Regions from separate parts of the Soonwooa purpurea genome, predicted to be linked through region 2. Evidence: riboswitches for the same ligand, from Rfam matches in the RefSeq annotation. Region 2 holds a riboswitch; the other holds the start of a gene.
The links. Region 2 has a riboswitch for cobalamin ahead of ACVFVN_RS09210 (TonB-dependent receptor plug domain-containing protein). Riboswitches for the same ligand answer to the same signal wherever they lie in the genome.

Region 1 (3,432 bases), on a different contig from region 2:
TTAAAATCGAAACGCGTGGAAAGGTTGGGAAAGATTTAGCGAAAATTACCAAAGCAACGCCAGAAGGTTTCACGAGTTTGGTGAAATTATTCCCAGCGGATGCGAGCGGAAATTTACGTTTCGTACTAGAAGACGAATACAATGCAGCATTCCGCAAAAAACCAGTTGATAAGAGCAAATTTGATGAAGCTGTTATCAAGCTTAATGATAAAGTCCAGGTGCTTAATGCTTTGATGTCTTATCAGTATTTCCGTACGATTCCTGTTCAGAACGATGCTAATCATACATGGAATTCTGTAATGACGCCAGATTTTGAGGCAGATAAAAATGCGCAAGAAGTTTTAGGTCCATATTTGTCATCGGTTCTTATGGCAACCCAAAATAACGATTGGAAAAAAGCAGATCAAGAGCTTGCAAAAGTTGAAGCTTATCAACATAAATGGGGAAAACAAGTTATTCCGCCAGATGCAAAAATTGAGTTGGAAGTTTTCATGAACAAAATTGATATCAACTTTAAGTTGTTGATTTTCTATACTATTCTTGGAGGATTGCTGTTAATTTTAGCATTTATAGAATTGTTTAAACCAAGTAAAATTATGCATAAAGTTGTTAAAACTTTAATTTATCTTGGTGCCGTTGGTTATGTTTTACATTTCCTAGGTCTTATTGCAAGATGGTATATTTCTGGTCATGCACCATGGAGTAATGGCTACGAAGCAATTATTTTTATTTCTTGGGTTGGTATTACTGCAGGTTTTGCCTTGTACAGAAACTCAAATGCTTTGATTCCTGCAGCGGGATTCTTAGTGGCGGTTATTATGATGGGTTTTGCCCACGGTGGGGCAGCTCTGGATCCACAAATTACACCTTTGGTTCCGGTGCTTAAATCTTACTGGTTAATTGTTCACGTGGCAATTATTACATCCAGTTATGGATTCTTCTCGTTATCTATGTTGATTGCTGTTATATCACAATTTTTCTATATCATAGCAACGCCTAATATTTTCAAAAAACACAATGATACGACTATAAAAGAATTGGCTATTGTCAGCGAAATGTCTTTAACAATAGGACTGTTGGCTTTAACAGTTGGTAACTTCTTAGGTGGTGTTTGGGCTAACGAAAGTTGGGGGCGATATTGGAGCTGGGACCCGAAAGAAACTTGGGCGTTTATCTCCATTATGGTTTATGCTTTTGTTTTACACATGAGATTGGTTCCTGGATTACGAGGACGACATCTTTTCCATGTGATGACCATGTTTGCGTTTTGTTCTATGGTGATGACTTATTTCGGCGTTAATTATTATTTGACAGGACTTCACTCGTATGCGAAAGGAGATGCGATTCCTATACCACTTTGGGTATATCTTGGATTGGCATTTATGTTGACTCTAACATTAATTTCTTATATTAAATACAAGAAGCTCCACCAAAGTCTTCATATTAAAAAAGATGAAAGAACAGATGTAGAACCTTAATTCTGTATAATTTAAAATATATTAAAGGCACATTTTCGGATGTGTCTTTTTTTTGTTTTACCAGAAAAAGCTTTATTTATCGTATATTTGCAGCAATTAGGTTAAAGTTTTACTTTATGAAAAGGGAATCAGGTTAAAGACCTGAGCTGTACCCGCAACTGTATACTAAAAAACTTGATGTCATTTTTTGAGTCCACTGAACAAAAATTTGGGAAGGAAGACATCATGATGTAAGCCAGGAGACCTGCCTAATGTTGATACTTTCGGGGATAAAGGTGAAGAACATTTTTGTTTTTTCATAAAGACTCTTTATGAGTATATCCCTGTGGTTTCGGGAGTTAAACTAATTTAATTTTATACTTATGAAGAGATTTTTTACAATTCTCAGCGGTTTTGTTATGGTCGCAAATCTTGCCAATGCGCAAATCATTAACTTTCCAGATGCTAACTTTAAAGCGGCAATTATCAAAGCTTACCCTGCGGTAGATAGCAACAAGGACAGTCAAATTTCTCAAGATGAAGCAAAAAGTCTAACATCTATCAGAAACCTCGCCAATTATCCTAATATTTATGATGCAACAGGTATCGAGTATTTTACCAACTTAACAGAGCTTAATCTTGGAGATTTGATTAATCTTAACAAGATTGACTTATCACAAAATACTAAACTCACAACGCTTAATCTCCGAAAAAATAAACTTGTTGGTACGCTAGATATCTCATCACTAAGCAATCTTACCAACTTGGAGCTTAACAATAACCAATTGTCGGAAGTTATCTTTCCAACAAATTCTAAACTTAAAATTGTATACATTAATGATAATCAATTGACTAGTATAGATTTGTCAGAATTGAAAGATTTGCAACGTCTATTTTTGGTTAACAATCAGCTAAGCAATCTCAATTTTTCGCAAAACATTAATCTAGAACGTATATACATCAATGGGAATCAATTGACCAGTCTTAACTTGTCAGGACTTACGAAGCTAAATTGGTTTTCAGCAGAATCTAATATTTTGTCAAACATAAGATTTAGTAATAACCCATTGTTAAAAACCATTCTTGTAAAAAACAATCAGTTGATATCCTTTGATTTTATGGACGGTTTTGTCAATAATATTACACTAATTAATATTGAGGCTAATACAGGATTTAACCTGATAAAAAAAGATTGTAATGATAGTATTGTAGTTGTATCGGGTACATTTGTTCAGGATAATTGTGCCACCATGTCAACACATGATTTTGAGAATAAGGCGATCAATATTTATCCGAGTCTTGTTAATAACATAATTAATGTGCGCAATGCTGATTTTATTGTTGATTATCAAATATTTGATACATCAGGTAAGATTTTAAAAAGTGATAGTCTGAGAGATTCTGCGATAAATGTAGATTTTCTACCGAAAGGAAATTATATTTTGATTATTAAAACAAAGAATAAAGTAACATCACATAGTTTTATAAAGCTGTAATGTTTTAAAACGCTCTTGTAGCGTTTTTTTTGTTTTATAATTAAAATTTTTATATCTTTATGATATCAAATTAATATCAAAATTTTAATACTATGGAAAAAGTTTTAAAACCCATGTCTGGTTACATTGCTTTATTAATAAGCCTTGTTTTATTTTTTGGAGGAATAGGATTGTTTATCTATTCTATCGATTATAATCCTTTTTTGACTGTTATTGCTGTTCTGGCGGTCTTATTGTCATTTTTCTTTATGAAAGGTTTAATGATTATTCAGCCCAATCATTCGCGCGTTCTTAATTTCTTTGGAAAATATGTTGGATCAGTAAAAGATAATGGCTTATTCTTTATCAATCCTTTATATTCATCGCAAAGGATGAGTCTTAGATCAGAAAACCTGCAAGGTCAAACGCTTAAAGTAAACGATAAAATGGGAAATCCTATCGAAATAGGTGCCGTTATCGTTTGGAAAGTCGGCGATACA
Region 2 (3,432 bases):
CTTACCAAAACGCCACCTTCGTAAGCGCCGTTGTCAACGATGACTTCTTGATCATCTTTACAAGCTGTCATAAACAGCAAACTTGCGGCAAACATGCTCGCTAGCAAACTTCTGATTTTCATAATAACTATTTTTAAAAATTAAAATTCATATTAACGGCATAATTGCGCTTCGGCATCCAATAGCCATAGACTGTTCTGTACACTTCTGATGTCAGATTATTAACTTTAAATCCAAGTTTCAACGATTTCAAAACGGAAATATCCAAACCAAGATTAATAACATAAAACGAATCCATCGTGTACATCTTTGACTCATCTGCATCACTGAAAATTTTGGAATTCCAAATGGTTTGCAAATGTAATCCTATCCTTTTATAACTAAAATCCGCGCCCAAATTAATTTTATGAAAAGGTACATAGGGCAATTGTTTTTTTCGTGCCTGATCTTCCGATTTTGTATAAGCATAAGAGAAAAATGTGCGATAACTAAAATCTTCAAACTTCTGCTCGGCGCCCAATTGTGCTTCAATCCCCATAGATTTCACACGTTCGGTATTTTCTGCCTGAAAAATTCCGTTTGCACCAGGAATCCAACGTATCATATCTTTGATATCCATAAAATATGGCGTCACACTTGCATGTAAAAACTTCCATTTTAGTTCTTGTGAAAACTCAAATTGCAACGAAGTTTCCGGCTTTAAACTTGGATTTCCTCCAGGCTCCCAATACAAATCATTGAAAGTTGGCGCTCGAAAATTCTTTGATGCACTAATTTTGACATTATAAAAATCCGAAGCTTTATAATGTCCTGCCGCGGAAAACAAAAACGGACTGCTGACATGTTCTACAAATTCCTTTTTAATACCAACTTCCCAATCAAAATTTTTGATGTTATAATTTCTGTACAACAAAGCTGCAAAACCTTGATGGCGAGAAACATTGCTAATTCCAGTTTCAAAACCAAGCGCTTCAATTTTACTAACTTCAGCTAAAAAATTGATTTCCGAATCAGAATTAATTTTAAAATTAAAATCGTTTTTAATTAAATATTGTTTGGTTCCGCCGCCAGATTTTGTGGAAGGGATTTTAGAATTCATAAAATACTGATAATCATCCGTGAGATAGGCCACTTTCACATCATTATTTATTTTCAAGGTTTTCAACTTCCAACCAGCAAGACTTCGAAAAGTTTGACTCAAATATTTACTTGGCGTGGAAAACTCAGACAACAAAGGATAATTTTGTTCCGCATCAAAAATCTGACTTTGTGAGTAGATTTCGTTGTGGTGATCTAGTCGTAGCGCAAAACCGAGGTTAATTCCCGTATTTTTATATTTTGCATTTCTATTGACATAATATTGTTCTTCAACCTCAAAATCATTATCACTTTGATTATGATTTACAGAAAACTGAACACTCAATTTATCATTGCTATAATTAGTTTTTAATAATGAATTAAATGTCCCGTAGGAAGCATATTCTGCAAAGATTTGATTTTTAAATCCTTTGTTATATGAAAACAAATTGTTGAGATGTATCGAGCCGCCAATCGCTCCAGAACCATACAAAATACTTCCGCCACCGTATTTAATCGCAATATTATCATAGCCTAATAGACTTATATTATTAACATCACCTTGACCTAAAAACTGAGAATTAATATTAATGCCATTCCAGACAAAAGCGGTTTGTTGCGCGGTAGTTCCACGAAAAGAAGGCGAAGACACCATTCCGCGCCCATTTTCTTTAATATAAACTGGCGTTTGAAAACTTAAAAATTCTGAAAGCGATGTTGCATTCTTGAGGATCTCATCGGATTTCACAATTTGGATTTTGGAAAATTGTTCTGCTTTGGGAAGTTGCTGATCGATAAAAACAGTGTCAATAACTGCTTCTTGCGCAAAACTTACTACCGAAAAAAAGAACGAAAAAGAAAAATATAAATGCTTCATACCAACCGCTTTTCTCCCGAAAGCCTCATTATTTTTTGTTAATATTGGCAGGTCTCCTGACTTTCGCAGATGGCATCCCTTCTCGTGTTAACAATGGTTAATGATGACATCTTTTGTTCGCGAATTACAGTTGCGGGGACAGTTGAAGACTCACACTTCATTCCCTTTTAATTTCGAAATATGATTTTCGAAAACCAATAATGCAAAAATAAATAAAGTTTTTCTTTTAAATCAAATGATTATGAAAAATATTTCACATAAAAATCATGAAGCGGTTTTGGAAACGATTTTTGATCGGCTTCATCTTTTGTTAAACTTAAAAAAACAAATTCTTTTTTTAAATTTTCAAAATCAGAAAAATCTGGAATATTAATTTTAAATATTGAAATTTCTAAGTTACGATGCGTCAACTTATGCCGAATTAATTTTTCGCTTTCAACTTCATGGGGAAAATCACTCAGATCAATATTTTTTGGGAACTCAAACAATTTTTTCCATATATCGGAAGTATCCCGTTGCTTGACCAAAAATTGATTATCGTGATGAATAAATTGATATGTCAATGTCAAATTTTCGACTTTCGTTTTCTTCAATTTAACTGGGAATTGTTCGATTTCCCCAACCGCAAAAGCGCGACAATCTTCCTGCAAAGGACAATCACCACACATAGGATTTTTAGGCTTACATATTGCGGATCCTAGATCCATCATGGCTTGATTGAAACAACCAGGATTATCGTCTGGCATAATCAATTCCGCCAACTGAGAAAAATATTGTGATGCTTTAGAATTAGAAATATCAAAATCGTCAGCAAATAGCCGCGACAAAACTCTGTAAAAATTACCATCTACTGCAGGGATTTTTTCTTCAAAAGCAATGCTGGCGATTGCTGCAGCCGTATATTTCCCAACGCCTTTTAATTTTAAAAGCTGAGAATATTGATTGGGAAATTCGGAGTCATAATCATTTATAATTTGTTTTGCAGCTTTGTGAAGATTAAGCGCTCTCGAGTAATAACCTAAGCCTTTCCAATACAACAAAACCTCCTCTTCATCGGCATTTGCAAGGCTTTGCACGTTGGGAAACCGCGCTACAAAATTAATATAATGCTGAAGTCCTTGTTTCACTTGCGTCTGTTGAAGGACAATTTCGCTGATCCATATATTATAAGGATTTGTATTTTTGCGCCATGGCAAGTCTCTTTTATTAGTATGATACCATATAAGTAGCTTACTGCCAATATAAAGAAAGTCAGTCTTTTGTTTGTAAGTTTTCAAAAATATGTTTTATATTTGCACACCAAAAATATAAACAAAAAAGGAAATGACAAAGGCAGAATTGGTAAACATCATCTCAAATAAATTAGGCGTAGAAAAAAATGATACTCAGAAAGTTATCGAGGCATTTATGCAAGAGATAAGAACATCAATGTATAACGGAGATAATGTTTATCTAAGAGGTTTTGGATCATTCGTTAT

Region 1: linked by a shared signal. The riboswitch ahead of ACVFVN_RS04435 (T9SS type A sorting domain-containing protein) and the one ahead of ACVFVN_RS09210 (TonB-dependent receptor plug domain-containing protein) in region 2 are both predicted to bind cobalamin.

Annotation. Positions count from the first base shown of each region.
Region 1 is NZ_JBSSMA010000003.1:202,587-206,018, reverse strand. Features, by position in the region: gene ccsA (cytochrome c biogenesis protein CcsA) at 1-1,478, shown strand, start outside; cobalamin riboswitch at 1,560-1,744, shown strand; gene ACVFVN_RS04435 (T9SS type A sorting domain-containing protein) at 1,841-2,953, shown strand; gene ACVFVN_RS04430 (SPFH domain-containing protein) at 3,046-3,432, shown strand, end outside.
Region 2 is NZ_JBSSMA010000008.1:98,911-102,342, reverse strand. Features, by position in the region: gene ACVFVN_RS09215 (YncE family protein) at 1-122, opposite strand, end outside; gene ACVFVN_RS09210 (TonB-dependent receptor plug domain-containing protein) at 134-1,954, opposite strand; cobalamin riboswitch at 1,984-2,168, opposite strand; gene mutY (A/G-specific adenine glycosylase) at 2,194-3,231, opposite strand; gene ACVFVN_RS09200 (HU family DNA-binding protein) at 3,278-3,432, shown strand, end outside.